Regions from separate parts of the Paenibacillus sp. JMULE4 genome, predicted to be linked through region 3. Evidence: riboswitches for the same ligand, from Rfam matches in the RefSeq annotation. Region 3 holds a riboswitch; each other region holds the start of a gene.
What was found. A riboswitch is a leader RNA that binds a small molecule or an ion and turns the genes downstream of it on or off. The one in region 3 is predicted to bind cyclic di-GMP.
Positions count from the first base shown of each region.

Region 1: another riboswitch for cyclic di-GMP. It lies ahead of EXW96_RS16210 (response regulator); the one in region 3 lies ahead of EXW96_RS24705 (hypothetical protein).
Region 2: another riboswitch for cyclic di-GMP. It lies ahead of EXW96_RS06700 (flagellar assembly protein A); the one in region 3 lies ahead of EXW96_RS24705 (hypothetical protein).

Region 1 covers NZ_SGWF01000015.1:18,506-24,057, reverse strand. The annotation lists gene EXW96_RS16230 (class I SAM-dependent methyltransferase) at 1-197, shown strand, start outside; gene EXW96_RS16225 (ISNCY family transposase) at 357-1,721, shown strand; gene EXW96_RS16220 (class I SAM-dependent methyltransferase) at 1,655-2,194, shown strand; gene EXW96_RS16215 (urease accessory protein UreH domain-containing protein) at 2,379-3,122, shown strand; cyclic di-GMP riboswitch class I at 3,371-3,456, shown strand; gene EXW96_RS16210 (response regulator) at 3,549-4,262, shown strand; gene EXW96_RS16205 (hypothetical protein) at 4,502-5,059, shown strand; gene EXW96_RS16200 (helix-turn-helix domain-containing protein) at 5,293-5,552, shown strand, end outside.
Region 2 covers NZ_SGWF01000011.1:299,531-305,082, reverse strand. The annotation lists gene EXW96_RS06700 (flagellar assembly protein A) at 1-1,458, opposite strand, end outside; cyclic di-GMP riboswitch class I at 1,559-1,644, opposite strand; gene EXW96_RS06695 (helix-turn-helix domain-containing protein) at 1,827-2,729, opposite strand; gene EXW96_RS06690 (DUF429 domain-containing protein) at 2,698-3,477, opposite strand; gene EXW96_RS06685 (hypothetical protein) at 3,474-3,623, opposite strand; gene lpdA (dihydrolipoyl dehydrogenase) at 3,792-5,207, opposite strand; gene EXW96_RS06675 (dihydrolipoamide acetyltransferase family protein) at 5,214-5,552, opposite strand, start outside.
Region 3 covers NZ_SGWF01000021.1:2,898-8,449, forward strand. The annotation lists gene ilvD (dihydroxy-acid dehydratase) at 1-193, opposite strand, end outside; gene EXW96_RS24690 (DUF3055 domain-containing protein) at 412-705, shown strand; gene EXW96_RS24695 (acyl-CoA thioesterase) at 796-1,332, opposite strand; gene EXW96_RS24700 (HD-GYP domain-containing protein) at 1,524-2,129, opposite strand; gene EXW96_RS24705 (hypothetical protein) at 2,199-2,405, opposite strand; cyclic di-GMP riboswitch class I at 2,542-2,629, opposite strand; gene EXW96_RS24710 (phosphoenolpyruvate synthase) at 2,903-5,552, shown strand, end outside.

The DNA.
Region 1 (5,552 bases), on a different contig from region 3:
ATCGGTTGATGCAGCCGCTAGAAACAAAAATATTCGGCCGGATAAGAAAACAGCTTCTTTCTAAGGCGAAAGGAAAAGTGCTGGAAATTGGCTCAGGTACGGGTATTAACTTTTTGTACTATGAGTTTGCAGATCAAGTCATTGCAATAGAGCCAGATCCAATGATGTTGGAGCAATCCCTAATTAGTTTCCCCTGAAAAAGTCAGGGTGTTTTGAGCATAATTAAAAGGAATTCAGCACCTCAAAATGGAAATTGTTATTGTCGAGATAACAAAGTTCCACACCCCGAGGGAAGAATTCCTTTGCTATAGGAGTTCAACAGAAGCCCTCGGGAATCCTTCCAAGAGGTGAAGAAAATGTTGAAACTTCGAGACGAGCAATTGACCATCTGGGATGCCATTCTCCCGGAATCTGTTAGAAAGTTGCCGGTCGAGCTTGCAATCATAGATCAATTACTGGACGACGACCGTTTTCTTCAACCGTTTACTGAGTTGCACCCGAAAGGCAAGAAAAGCGGCCGTCCTACGCTTGCAATTGAAAAGTACATCCGTCTTATGGTCCTGAAGCATAAATACAATTTGGGCTACGAGTCACTCGTGAAGGAAGTCGGTGACAGCATCACATGGCGAATGTTCTGCCGGTTTGCCATCGACGAACCGATGCCCGACCCGTCTACGCTCATCTATGCCCGCAAACGCTACGGCGACAAGATCGTCGAAGACATCAATGCCGCACTCGTAAAGCAGTGTGAGGAAAAAGCCGTTCTGAAAACCCGCAAATTGCGCACGGATACGACGGTTGTGGAATCCGATATCCATCACCCGACAGACGCTACGCTGTTGCAAGATGGCGTAAAAGTCATCACTCGAACGATTCAGAAAATCCGGAAAGTCGCCTCCCACACTGTTCAAGGCTTTGAAGATCGTACGGCAGAAATCAAGGAAAAGATTCTGTCCATCGCGAAAGTTCTACGTCGCCGCACCCGTGAATCTTGGGAAGAAGTTGACCGGATCACTGGGAGCGTAATCGAAGTAGCCGAGAACGTTGTGAACAAGGCGCAAACCGTTATCGAGAAACTGCAAGACAAGGGCAAAGCTGCTCTTCGACAAAGTAAAACCAAACTGACCGAGGCGGTCACGCTAACCGGCAAGTTGTTGGAACAAGCCAAACAGGTCGTTTCCGGCAATCGAATCATCGCAGATCGGATCGTCAGTTTCTTTGACCCGGAAGCAAGACCGATTAAGAAAGGTAAGCTGGCCAAAGGAACTGAGTTCGGCTACAAGGTGCGAATCGACGAGACGGAAAGCGGCTTTGTGACCGGCTACGCTGTCTACGAGGGGAACCCCTCGGATGATGAACTGCTCGTTCCCGCTGTACAGGCGCATATCAAGCAATTCGGCAAAGCGCCGCAAGCTGTAGCGACCGACCGCGGTTTCTCAAGCAAGAAGAACGAAACGGCCATTACCGAACTTGGTGTGAAGCGAGCTAGCTTGCCGCGAAAGGGCAAAAAAGGCATTGCCCGATCCGAGTACGAAAACGAATTATGGTTCAAAGACTTGCAGCGTTACCGTGCAGCTGGAGAAGCGAAGATTAGTCTTCTCAAGCGGAAGTACGGTTTGAACCGCAGCAGGTATCGGGGCTTTGTCGGCTCAAAATGCTGGGTCGGCTTCGGGATTCTGACCCACAACCTGCAAAGAGCGGCAAAAATGCTCCAAAACTAACATGGAAACCGATCATTAGGGAAAGTTCCCCCTCACAACCCAGCCAGCAACCCGAAACTATTTTTGAAAATCGACTTTTTCAGGAGCAACTAATTAAAGCACGTGAAGCTACAGTTCCGATCGAAGTGGTACCGGGAGATGCCCAAAAACTACCGTATCCAACCAATTCGTTCGATTCAATCGTTGGAACACTAGTATTATGTACGATACCTGACCCGGCGAAAGCTCTGGCCGAAATCCATAGAGTATGCAAGCCTGAAGGAACGATTTTAATTTTTGAACACGTAAGGTTAAATCATCTGGTCCTTGGTAAAATACAAGACTGGTTAACGCCCGTTTGGAAACGATTATGTGTTGGTTGTCATTTAAACCGCAATACACTTGAAACCGTTGAACAAGCAGGTTTCAGAGTGGTGCAAACGACGTCGATGTGTAGGGAACTGTTCCTAGTAATTGAAGCAAGAATAAAATAAATTGGAAATGTGAGACTGCGGTGAACGATAAAGCGGCAGTTATTCTGGAAATAAAATAGACTGCTTTTATGTATCCGCGAAACACTACGTTATGTAGTTTATAATAGATGCTTGTCAAGGTTCGATGTGTGATGAAAGCATAACTGCCAAATCTATTTAACGGATTTTGGGGGGTGAATAGTTAATGTACTCCTTTTTTAGTAAAATTAGCGCCTTCCTTAGCGAACCATTCGTTAACGCGGCGAACACTGATATCGCCTTTCTTGCGGCGCTGTTTCTCGGTTTTGTTGGTTCGGTTGCTCCTTGTCAAATGTCAGCGAACGTTGCGGCTATTACTTACTTTGGGCAGCGTCAAGCGCAAGCAAGGTTGTCGTGGCCCGAAACGTTCATGTATTTATTAGGGAAGATGATTGTATTCAGTATTTTCGGTGCTTTGTTTTGGTTTTTCGGTCAAAAGATATCCACTGACATGATCCCTTTATATTCTTTTGCAAGAAAGCTGCTTGGGCCGTTATTGATTTTAATCGGATTGTTTTTGCTTGGCTGGATTCGGCTTCCTTTTCAACTTGGGGCTCGAGTGGCAGGATTTTTTGAAAAATTGGCCGATCGAACCGGAGGAAGGAGCGGAGCCTTTCTAATGGGGATTGCATTTTCGCTAGGATTTTGTCCAACAATGTTTGTTTTGTTCTTCGGTTCGCTTATGCCTTTGGCATTGCAATCAACATATGGCGTAGTGTTGCCATCTGTTTTTGCAATCGGTACCGCAATGCCGTTTTTACTAATTGCCGGGTTTGCTGTAGGTTTCGGGTTAGATCGAGTCATTGTTAAGCGTGCCAAAAGGTGGGGGTTGTGGATACAAAAACTTGCGGGTGTGTTATTTATAGTGCTGGGCATAAGCGATACCTTGACATATTGGACTCTAATGTAAATCATGGGAGGTGCCAACGGAAAAATAATGCAGAGTGAGAGCCACGAGTAGTTGATTAGACCTATTGTGTGATCAAGAAATTTTTCGCGAACTTACAATTTGTGACGCTTCTATAGTTTATCCTGTATCATTCGATATGAAATGATATAGAATCGACAAATATCAACACATTTAAACACGTGGGACTTAGGGCGGTGCCAGAAAAATAAAAATTATGGTATTATAAGGCTATGATTTGGAAGAAATAATAGGAAAAATGGCAAACCAGATCGAAAGGCTGGGACGCAAAGCCACGGGTCTTCTGCACTATTGCAATGATCGCCGGGTTACCCTCACAAATCTCACATCTACGAAAAACTAGACACGGCCGTTTGAGGGTACGTGTCTTTTTGTCGTGATTCTAGAATGAATACGAGGTGATGATATATGGAGGAGCGTGTACGCTATGCTGCAAAAGTTGAAGAAGTCATGCGCTGGCAAGAAAGCAGGATACAAGTATTGCTGGTGGACAGCGACCCCGTATGGCAACAACGGTTGACGGCGTTGATCGATGCTGAGCCGGATATGAGTATATCTCATATTGCAACAAACAAAGAATCGGCTATTCGAGCCAGTATGCAATTGGATTTAGACGTAATGATTCATGACCCGGTGTTACATTCGTCGCAACAGGATGGATTGGATACAATTGCCGAAGTGTTGAAGATCAAATCACTGCCAATCATTATCTTGACTTCACTCTACCAGCCCGAGATCATTGTGGATGCAATGCTGGCCGGAGCGATCAATTATATTACCAAGATCAATTATGTGGATGTCGCAAGTGCCGTCAGGGAAGCGTATCAAGGGCAATCCTCCCTTCACGCCGATGTTGCATCCATCATCCGTAATGAAATTGGACTTGTTAAGCGAAGGGAATTGCATCGAATGCTGACTCCTACTGAAAAAGAAATCTTGCAGTTGATCGGTTGGGGCTATACACAACCGGTAGTTAGAGAATTGCTCGGAATCACGTCTAACACAATGAAGACGCATGTTCGCAATATCATTCGCAAATTCGACGTATCTTCCATTCGCGAAGCAGCGGAAAAAGCGAAACGTAGGGGCTTGTACGATCAACTAGATCGCATCACCTGTTAGCGATTCGTTTCCGATTCGAGCCGTTTCGCGATGGTTTGACAACCAATGATCTGTTGGTATGAGGGAAAAATCACCCTCCTCTTTCGAATGTATTATTGGTAAAATGTGGACAAATGCAGGTATCTACAGAGGAATTTTATTACCAAGTTTGTAGGAGGTGAGAATCAAAAATTGACTTAAGTTGCGAAAAATGGCATCCTTACTGCTTCCTCCACTTTACTAGAGAAGGGACGATGATAATGAAAACGGAGCGTGAACAACCTATAATCATGACGATTAACAGGCAGGCTGGCGGAACAATTTCAGGCAGCATGCACAGCAAGGAGGGAGTTGTGATGACGCTGACCCAGCACCCCGTCCCCTATGAGAAAGTAGAATTATGGCTGAAGTCTTACAAGGACTGGAAGGCGAGACTGAAGTACATGCAGTCAGAACTGTCCTACATCCCTGAATTAACGCGTACGCTACAAATGGTTGCGGCTCACAGCAGCGGCAGAAAACAGGAAACGGTTTTACGGACGGTTATACGACGTATCGAAATCACCGAACATGAAATCCCGTTGCTGCTATCCAGAATCGGTTTGATCGACTATGCTTTCTCGGCTCTCACCCCGGAAGAAAGCTTGTTCATTCGGTTACGATATATGGATCAACTGGCGCTTTCAGACGCCATGAGCCGCCTAGCACTTTCCCGCCGCGCGTACTTCTACCTTCGAAAGCGAACATTGCACAAAATCTATATGAAAATCAAAGATCGGGCGGTTTTGTTGGATTTGGATTCGTCCCAAAATGATTGACCGGTTTCAGAAGATGCATATGCGCATCTTCTTTTTTTGCGTCCATTTTTCATTTTAATACGTTTTTATTCGTTACGTCCAATCCCAGTAAATACGATTAATGTCTCGCCAATTGATTCAATGAGTATTGAGGAGATTATAACACATACATTGGATACTGAGAATAGCGAATCTATCGAATGTTCATTTGACTTACTCTGCCTTATAAGCTGAAAGAATAAGGTGGTGGAAATGTGAACTCAATTCGGGATTCGTTAGGTCAGCGCATTCGCACATTGCGGGAACAATACGGATGGACGCAAGAGCAGCTTGCAGAGCGGGCAGACCTCCATCCTAATTATATCGGACAAATTGAACGCGGGCTAAAGAACGTTTCATTGGATAATATTTATAAACTGGCTGTTGGTTTGCGCATGGATTTGTCTCAGTTATTTGTTTTTGAGAATCGCGAACTTCCAGAGCCGTTGTCCCAGATTGGCCAAATGCTACAGCA
Region 2 (5,552 bases), on a different contig from region 3:
GCCGAGAATCGTTCCGTGAGAAATCAATTGCGGCATCCGGGAGAGCTGAAGGAACCGTTCCAGCATGTCTTTAAGATTCAGCCAAGCCGTCTTGTCTCGGGACCGGATATTAATAATCACCGATAACGCTTCTTTGGCCAGTTTATAAATATCTTTAAACTTGTTTTCCACGAGCAGTAAAATAATTTGTCCGTAATGGGGCTTCTGCCCCTTCTTTTCCACCATCTCGAAAAGAAGCTTCGCTGCTTCAAGCAGCTGTTCGAATTGGGACATTAACAATTTGGAATTGTTGTAAAGCCGGTTATACAACACCCCGAAATAACCGGAGTACAGATTGCTTTTGATCGCATTGCCTTGAATGTAAATGCTGCCGGTTGCCGTGACGGTAGCGTTGTAGACACTGCCTGAGATATACACATTGCCAAGCGACTCGACGATCATGCTTTCCATCACGTTTCCATAAATGATAATGTCGCCGGAAAAAACAATATGTCCCGTTTCAATATTGACATCGCCGGGTACGATATAAGCCTTCGTAATATCAAAAAACTTCGTTTGGTTGCCGGTGATGCGCGGTCTTCCTTCTCTAAGAGCGATAACGAAGCCGTCCTCCCGGATTTGCACCCCGTCTTTGGCTACAATAACAATATCCTTCGGTTCTTTTGGCCGAATGAAATTGCCATATACGTCGTAGCCGACGGTCCCTTCTTCCGGCGGAATTTTTCGGGCGATCACATCTCCCGGAGTGACCGAAGGAATATTTAAATGATTTCTGTAATCGACCACGCCCCCGATTTCCACATACTGATTTTCCACCTGCTCTGTGAAAAAGAGCTGCAGCTCCGCATCCTTTCCGGGAACCGGAGGCTTTCCCCGCGCGATCAGAATCGGCTCGAATGTCGGATTAAGCACTTCCTCAAACACTGCCCCGATGTTCCGGTTTTTCGTGATCGACAAACGATCCAGCTCAAGAATAATATCGTTAAACTCCAGTTTGTTAAGAATAATCGATTGGTCTTCTTCCGCTCTGAGAACCAAATGGGCGGCAGGCTCGCACTCGCTGAGCTTCCATACATACCTGACGGGTGAATGCACAAGCAGGTAGGCTTGCATACGATCCTCGGATACCTGAATTTCAAACAATGGAGATTCCTCTACGGACCACTCCAGCTTGTCCTTGGATGTTACGGTTACCGTACCGGAGACCGCTTCTCCATTAACAGTCAGCTTGACCGGGGGTATAGCCTCAATGGTAAGGGGCGACATCTCGTCATCCGACGTATGTACAAAAATTTCATTTCCGCTTACACTAAACCAGCCTCGGTTCGTATTTTCTTTATGCCCGCCGAGAGCTTCCTCTTTGGAATAATCCGACAAACCGGCACCATTCGGCGCTGAATCCAACGCCAACGATTTTATCATTTTGACCAATTCCATTTCCGTAATAGAGTCGGACATCCGGACTACCTCCTTCCTCTGAATCAAGCGTTTTGCAGCTTAGAAAAAATGCACCTTCTCCAGCCGGGGAAAGGTGCATGAAAAATACGTTCCTTCCATTATCGGCGGCATGGCTGCCATAGCATAAAATACTTTAGGCCCATTGCTTTGCGTCCTTGCCTTTCGACAAGTTTGCCATTATCGTAATGAAATATTCCGTTTTATAATTAAATTATAATCAAGCAGATCGGCAAACGACAACACGATATAAGACAAAAGGACTAATCCATGCTTGTAGAAAGTATTTTATGTGTCATTTTTCGCTAATATTCGACAAAAAGGTTAAAACATTGCATTATTTACGCCCGTTTTTACATATTGTTACAGATCTAATCGCGCCAAAGCTCGGTAATCGGAACACCCAGTGCATCCGCAATACATTGTATGGTATATTTATGCGGGTTTGTAATTTTTCCGTTTCTCATTTTGGAGATCGTGCCCATGGACAGTCCGGTCAGCTCAGAAAGCCTGGTTGCCGTCATACGGCGTTCCGCCATCAGCATGCGCAGCGTAACAGCTATTCCCGACGGTTCCCGTGTTTGCCCGTTTGCCAGGCATTTGCCGACAAAGGCAATTCGGGTGACTTCCTGCCTGCCGTTTAACAGAGGTTGAAAGCGAAATTCCATATCTGCCTGTCGATGGTTATGTACCCACTCCAGCGTCATACTGAAGCCGGATGCGGACAATAAGGCCTGGCGGAGCGAGTGCCTTACCTGAAGCAAATGTTTGGATCCGACAAAAGAAAGAAACGGCTGCGCTAACAAATCTTTTCTCTGCAGATCCAGCAAGGGGCCGTGGAGCGAGCAATCGGTAAAGCGGAATTTCGTCGTCAGCGTTCCGCTTACCTCATACCCCGTACCCTGCCGTAAAATCCATTTTTTATCGCTGACGTCTCTGACAACCATAATATAGTAATAGACCCCATCCATAACCGTTTCGCGTAAAGATAGCTCCACATCCACTTGATGCCCGTGTTTTACGGTCCATCTCTCTTCCGAAAACAGAACCTCATCATACTCAAAAAACTCCGGACGCTTCAATACCCAATCCCTGTATTCAGCCGATAGAAAAGATAAGAAGGATGCCTGCCCCAGCTCTTCTTTTGTATAGCCGATGATCTGGAAAAAAGCCGGATTCGCCTCTTCGACCATGAATTGACGGCCATCCCATTTGCAAAGACAGATGCCAACCGCAGCCTTTTCAACCATCAAGCTTGCCCAACGATTCGGCATTGTGCTTTTCCAACCTTTCCTCTTTAAGAAAACAGTAATAAGCTATGATCCGTTGTATTCCCAAGCGGTCCCCATCTCCGCCCTCGGGCAGCTGCCTCGGTCTGCCTTCACTCAACCATGCCGTTACCGCGAGCACAAGCGCATCGACGATATCGTCCCGCGCCACCGCTTTGCGCGGATACCGCAGCATCAGCTCTTCGACAACCTCGTCGGCTTGTGCATACACGCCCCGCAGATGCGCCATACGCTCGTCAAAGCCCGCCTGGCTCTTCTTCCCGCTGCGCATCGGGCGGCCGAAAAGCTGTGCGAGGCAAAGCTCCGGATGCGACTCGCGAAACGTTAAGCGGGCCGCTTCATCCTGCCGGAGCAGCCGGTCCAGCGTGCGAATCTTCGGGACTAGCGCCCAGGTTTGACGCGATAATCCCCGACCGCTGAGCCTGCGCTGGAGCGCATTCGCCTGCGCATAATCCGTGGCACTCAGCACCTCGCGGACGGGCGCAGGGAATATGCTGGACGCCCGTCCGGGCTTCAGCAGCTGCCGCGCCAGCACATCGCAGCGTCGCGGCTCGCTGCCGTCGGCCAGACCGATCGGCATATCGATCAACAACAACACTGCCTGCCGATACGCCGCCCATAGGCTTTCCAGGTCCTCGAACACCCCCGCCGTCCAGCTTCCGTCAATCGTAAGCTCCACCGTTAGCCAGCCCGCCGGGCAGCCGTCAATGCCTGCAAAGGAGCCGCCCTTCATGAGTTTTCCGGCTCCGCTTTGCCGGCACCCGGATTCAACTGCAAAAACCGCTCAGCCATAAACCTTGTCCCGCACTCCCGATCCCATTCGTCCGCGGCTTGCTTGTTTTCGTCCCGATCCGCCAATAAACAGGTATGCGCTTGCATAGTTGAACACGCCCTTTATCCCTTGGTCATTGTCTTTATTATACATCCTTTTGCATGGAACAGACATGCTGAGACAAGGACAAATAGCGCCTCGGCATCCGTGCTGCTTTAAACGCAAAAAGCCGAGGATACATGGATTTCCATTCATCCTCGGCTTTTCATTCTTTCTTACTTCCCTAACTGGTGAATCGGATGGCCAAGCGCGCCTTCGGCAGCGTCCATGGTAATCTCGCCAAGCGTCGGGTGCGCATGGATCGTGAGCGCGATATCTTCAAGCGTGGCTCCCATCTCAATGGCCAGCGTCAACTCGGCGATCAGGTTGGACGCTTCTGCACCGACGACAAACCCGCCAAGCAACAGTCCGCTGTCTTTGTCGCCGATCAGCTTCACGAAGCCGTCGGTGGCGTTCATCGATTGCGCGCGTCCGTTAGCTCCATACGGGAACTTGCCTACGACGACATTGATGCCCTTCTCTTTTGCTTCCGTCTCGCTGAGACCGACGCCCGCGATTTCCGGATCGGAGAATACGACGGCCGGAATGACTTTATAGTCCACTGCGCTGGGCAGACCTGCGATCGATTCCGCCGCCACTTTTGCTTCATAGGAAGCTTTATGCGCAAGCGCAGGACCCGGTACGATGTCGCCGATAGCATAAATGTGCGGCACGTTGGTCTGGCATTTTTCGTTCACCTTGATCAGGCCGCGCTCGCCAACCTCCACTCCGGCGAGTTCCAGGGACAGGTCGCCGTCCGTATTGGGACGACGGCCTACCGTAACAAGCACGTAGTCGGCCGTGATTTTCTTTTCCTCGCCTTTTACGGTGTAGGTCACCGTTACATCCTTGTCGGTTTGCTCGGAGCTCTGCGCCAACGCTTCCGTCACGATGTCTACATTCAGCTTTTTCAGGTTGCGCGCCACAAGCTGGGTAAGATCCTTCTCAAAGCCGGGAAGAATCGAATCCGATCCCTCCAGCACCGTAACCTTCGTACCGAATTTGGCATAGGTTTGACCAAGCTCGATTCCGATGTAGCCGCCGCCGATCACGACCATGCTCTTTGGAATTTCCTTTAAGGACAGCGCCTCTGTCGAGGAGATGATCCTGCCGCCTAAAGGAAACGCCTTGAGCTCGATCGGACGGGACCCCGTCGCAATGATGCAGTGGTTGAAACGGTACCGGGCCGTTTCGTTATCGTTAAACACGCGCGCCTCATGCTCGTTGATGAACAGCGCCTCGCCATGGAATACCTGTACTTTATTACCCTTGAGCAGCATGCCGACGCCACCGGATTGCTTTTTGACGATGCCGTTTTTCCACTCCTGGACTTTGTTAAAATCGATCGAGACATTCTCCGCCGAGATACCGACCGAAGCGGCATGGTTGACCAGCTCATATTGATGTGCCGCGGATATCAAGGCTTTGGACGGGATGCAGCCGCGGTTCAGGCAGACGCCTCCAAGCTCGGCCTTATCCACCACCAGCACGCTTTTGCCGAGCTGGGCGGCACGGATCGCGGCGACATACCCGCCGGGACCGGCTCCGATGACAAGCACATCGATTTCAACTGATGCGTCTCCAACTACCATAATGGATTACACCTCCATGACAAGCAGTTCCGGATCGGCCAGCAGCTGCTTGATATAATTCAAAAAGTTTTGAGCAGTAGCACCGTCGATAATACGGTGATCGAAGCTTAAGGACAATGCCATGACAGGAGCGACAACGATCTCTCCGTTTCTCACTACAGGCTTTTCCGTAATCCGGCCCGTTCCAAGAATCGCCACCTCAGGGAAATTGATGACCGGAGTAAAGAACATGCCGCCGGCGGAGCCGATGTTCGTAATGGTGATCGTCGAGCCTCTCAGCTCGTTGGGTCCCAGTTTGCCCTCGCGGCCGCGCGCCGCCAAATCTTTAATCGCTTCGGCGATAGC
Region 3 (5,552 bases):
CTTCTTTTACGATTTTCCCGAATTCCTGCAGGTGGACGTGACCGGGAACGATATCAATATAGGAGTTGCAAACCGCGATAAACGGCTTGTCGAAATCTTCTTCTTTGACGCCGGCAGCACGCAGCAAGCTGCGGTGAGGCGCGCGGTCAAAGCCCTTCTTGATCATGTCACTTCTCATTTTTCTCTTGGACATTTTTCTTACAAGCCTCCGTTTCTACTCTATGAATCGCTTCATTCTATGAATGCTACCGCTTCTTCCGATTGTACCATGTTTCACCCGAAATGAAAACGAAACGCATGGTCGAAATCGGGCTAAAGTCATCTCGCGATCGGATTTTTTGGCGAAGCCCCGAAAAATCTGTTATAATTCGAATAACTTACGGAAAGCTTGAATCGGAGGAGAAAGCGGAAATTATGGAATTTGATTATTTATACGACGGTACGGAGGAAACGAAAACAAGGTTCGTTTGTTTTGTCGGAGATTCGCTGCGGAGATTCGATTTGGCCATCACGACGACTAACCGTTTTTACGGAAAAAAGATGGTCACGGATTTGCAGACCGGACGCACGGCTGTCATCGGGCCGGACGATCTGGAGGCTGAGGGCTACCTGGAGCACGTATACAAGCTCAATGAGGAAGAAGCGGCGGAGCTCACAGCCTTCTTAACGGAGGTTGTGGGGCCGGTCAACTTTACCGATATTTAAAGTGAAGAAAGCCGATCGATAGCTCCCGTAAGGGGCAAGATCGGCTTTTCCATGATGATTGCACTTCCATCGATTCACTACGGCTCCACTCTAGGAATGATCAGAGCCTGAATCCGATTCCCACGGGAAACTCACCGTGAGGTAGTCCGCAAATTTCTTGCTTTCTTCCCTGCGCAATCGGCGCATCTCGGCGCGATGCACAGCCGTTTCGTGAAGCCTGATCTCCTCTTCCGTTTCCGGTATGACTGCCGGGATGGCAACGGGCTTCTTATTGTCATCGAGCGCCACGAAAGTAAGGAATGACGTCGCGGCAATGGTGCGCTCCCCCGTTTTCAAATCCTCGGTAATCACTTTGACAAAGACCTCCATTGAGCTTCTTCCCGTCCAGGTTACGAAGGATTCCAAGCATACCGAATCTGTTGTTCGAACCGGTGACAAAAAGTCGACAGAATCCGTCGAAGCCGTCACGACGTTTCTGCGGCAGTGCTTGGAAGCCGCGATAGAAGCGATATCATCGATATAGGCCATCAGCTTTCCGCCAAACAGCGTATTGTGATTATTGACATCCGTCGGAAATACTCGGGATGTTTTGTAGCATCTAGATTCCTTGACATATCTTTGTTCCATATACAGTCTGCCGGCTCCTTCATGTTCATGTACATCATCCGTACGCGCATGTACGTTTTGAACACATTATGCAGGCTAACCCAGATGTTGTCAATGCTGTGTCGCTTCCCGTTTGCCCAAATCCGGCGCCGTTGGAGAAAACCGAATGTAAAAAAGCCCCCCGGATTAATCACAGGAGGCATTTGGTATATTCAACCGTAATATTCTTCTCTCCATTTGCCGAAGCTGGAGAATGTCTTTAATTCATGCGACGGGATGCTCAGGAAAACCTGAACAAGGTTTTTGTCAAATTGCTTCCTGCTCTGATACCACAGCTCTTGCTTGGCTTCTTGAACGGATAAACCTTTTCTGTGAGGACCGTCCTGCAGCATGTCATCAAAAGCATCAAGGATAGAGCAAATTCGCGCAAAAGTCGGAATGAACTCACCGCGCAAGCCATAAGGATAACCGGACCCATCCCAGCGTTCGCGGTGGTATTTAATGATTTCAATAATATTCAAATCATGAATTCCTTCTTTTTGCGCCAGATTTGCTCCGAGCACAGGATAACGTTTCATGGTTTCCCACTCTTCTACCGTCATACCTGTTTTCTTTGTAATAATATCCGTTGGAATAAATATCTTGCCAATGTCATGAAGCAGACATCCTACGACCAGACTACGTGTTTGTTCCTGATTGAAATGAAGATAGGATGCCATGATTCTCGCCATTTTGCCAACCCGCATGCAATGTTCGTATGTACTTAACTCTTTCTTCATCAATCTAAAAAGAATGTACAGCAATCGTTCATTTTTCATGACTTACTCCTCCATACCATGAAACTGATCCATGCAGACTTCATGTGAAACCGTCCCGTATGTCAATCGTCAACTGGTCTTTTTTTCCTTTTTTCTTGATAATTCTTTAAAAATAAAATCGATTTCTTCCTTAAGATCGGCTGCCCTTTCAAATTCAAAATTAACGCGAGCCACCTTTAATTCAGCTTTCAGGTTAGTGTAGTGGTGTTTTAATTCCTCATAGGTTTGGTTTCGAATCTCATCCAATCCCATTGCAGGAACTCGGCCAAGATACATTTTCACTCTCTCCTCTCATCAATGATTTCACAAAATACGGACCAACTCATCTACTTAGAGTGACGATGGAAGAATGCTACATAATACGTCCCAAAACCAAAAAATCCCCCGAAATTGGAGGATTGATGATCCGGATTTCGGTAACTGGCTGGCATAGTGTTTATCACACTGAAGCCCCTGTAGCTTTGCGACCCCACTTTTCAATGGGTGTGCCTTTATCACTTTTCAAAGGAGATTAGTTAGAAAAAACTAGATATTAGCTAACAATGTTCGACATATTCAATCAAATTCCTTTTTTATAGTAAAAATTTTCATTTTTATACTATATATTGTGAATGGAAAAGCCTCTCCTCATGTAAACCATCGATTGGAGAACGGCTTTTGCCGGGGGATGGAATAATATGAAAATCAGTAAAAAAATGGTTGACAACTCAGTGACAAGATCAATATATTGGGAACCAAAGCAAGCTGCCATTTCGTATTAAGGAGTTGGAAAAATGCCAACGATAAATGTGCTGAATTTTCAGAGTATTGATAAATCCCATCTGCCGGCTGTGGGCGGAAAAGGAGCCAACCTCGGGGAGTTGACAAGAGCCGGCTTCCCGGTACCGCAGGGTTTTTGCGTGACAACTGCCGCCTACCGCCAATTCATTCAATCCAGCCGGGAGATGAAGGAACTGTTCGATCAGTTGGACCGCGTCAGCCATGAACAATTGGAGCAAATACGTATATTGGGACAGCGTATTCGCGAACATCTCACCTCCCTTTCGATGCCCAACTCTGTAAAATCGGCCATTTCAAAAGCGTGGGAAACCACTGGGAAAGCTCAAGCTTATGCTGTTCGTTCCAGCGCTACGGCTGAGGATCTGCCGACGGCCTCGTTCGCGGGACAGCAGGATACTTATTTGAATGTTTGCGGACTGGAGCAGCTGCTCAACGCCGTACAAAACTGCTGGGCCTCACTGTTTACAGACCGGGCGATCTCGTATCGCGCCAAAAACGGCTTTAACCACCGTTCAGTGTTTATTTCCGTCGTTGTTCAACACATGATTTTCCCGGAGGTGTCCGGAATTATGTTTACGGCGGATCCGGTCACGGGACATCGCGGAACGGTATCGATCGATGCAAGCTTCGGTTTGGGAGAAGCCCTCGTATCCGGTTTGGTTACTGCGGATTTGTATCAGGTGCGTGCAGGTGAAATCGTAAAAAAACAGGTTTCCAAGAAGGAAACAGCCATATATGCCGTGCCGGAAGGAGGAACGGTTGCTCAGCATCTCCCTCCGGAGAAACAGCAGCTGCAGGCTTTAACGGATCATCAAATCATTCAACTGGCAATATTGGGTAAAAAAATTGAAGCTCACTATGCCTCGGAGCAAGATGTGGAGTGGGGTTTTGCCGACGGTCAATTTTATATTCTCCAAAGTCGGCCGATTACATCGTTATATCCGGTACCGCCTGTCTCAGATAATCAATTGCATGTATTTATAAATTTCGGCTACATTCAAATGATGACTGATCCAATGAAACCGCTGGCTATATCCGTTTTGAGCCGCCTTCTTCATTTTATAAAGAAAAATCCTGCTTCATCCGAACCGTACATCCTGCATCATGCAGGGGGAAGAATGTTTGCTGATTTTACCGCTCCTCTTTCTATAAGGCCTGTTCGAAACAGAATGCTAAAAATATTCAAGGGCATGGATGAATCCATAGCGTCAGCTTTGGAGGAAGTCATGAGCCGAGAAGCCTTTCGCCATCGATCCATACCGATAGGCACAATATTACGCACGGTCAGTAAACTGGCGCCGATCATCATTCCCTTGGCATTGAAAGTAATCAATCACCGGTTTGTGCAAGATCCCGCAAAGGCGAACAGAAAGGCCTCCGCCCTTATTGATCGTATCACTCGTGAAACCGGGATCCATGTATTTTCCGCCTCAGGGGCGGACAGGATTCGCGCGATCAGGAAGAGTATCGAGAAAATGCCCAAGGTGATTCCCAGAGTGGCCGTCTATTTTATTGCAGGTGTCCTGGCTTCCGGAACGCTTAAAAAGAAGCTGTACAAAAGGGTGGGGAAAGAACGGGCAGATAGGTTGTTGAATCCATTGTACAAATCTCTTCCCGGCAATGTGACAACCGAATTCGGCTTGGCGTTGGGAGACCTTGCCGATAAGATACGAAAGTATCCCGGCTTAATTGATTATTTGCAGAAAGCAAGCAGCGACCATTTCGATGAAAAATTGGGCGAGATTCCGGGCGGGGATGAATTTAAATTAGAATTGGAGAGCTTTCTTCAGAAATACGGTATGCGGTGTGTGGGTGAAATTGACATCACCAGACCAAGATGGCGCGAGGAGCCTACCCAACTTATCCCTTCCATTATCAGCAATATCAGAACGGCAACGGCCGGGGAGCACAGGAAGAAATTCAGACAAGGCAGGCTTGAAGCCGAGGCGGCGGGAAAAGAAATTGCCGCGCATTTTGGTTTTTGGCAAAAAAGAAGCATATCCCGGTTGATTAAGCTATACCGCCACCTGCTGGGCATGCGCGAGCATCACAAGTTCTGTGTGGTGAAGCTGTTTGACATCTACAAACGCGCGATGATGGAAGAAGCAAACAGACTTGTCGCAAAAGGAGTCCTTCGGCATAAAGACGATGTGTATTATTTAACGCTGGAAGAGCTCATCGCACTGTTGGAAAACCGCTTTTCAGGAGATGTTCCAACCATCGTAGAAGCAAGAGAAAAGCAGCATGAACGGAATCAAAAACTAAAATCTCCCCGGGTGATGACAAGCGAAGGAGAAATCATTTCCGGAAAATTGCGTGATGTGGTGGAAGCGCCGGAGGGCGCGATTGTAGGCACGCCGGTATCCGCAGGTATCGTCGAAGGTGTTGCAAGAGTCGTTCTTAAGCCGGAGGAAGCCAAGCTGAATGCCGGGGAAATTTTAGTCGCTCCCTATACCGATCCCGGATGGACACCGCTGTTTACCTCGGTCGTCGGCCTGATCACGGAAGTAGGCGGTTTGATGACGCACGGATCGGTGATTGCCCGGGAGTATGGCATTCCGGCCGTCGTTGGAATTGAAAAAGCGACCGAACGGATTAAAGACGGCGCTTATATCCGGTTGAACGGAACGAGCGGCTACGTGC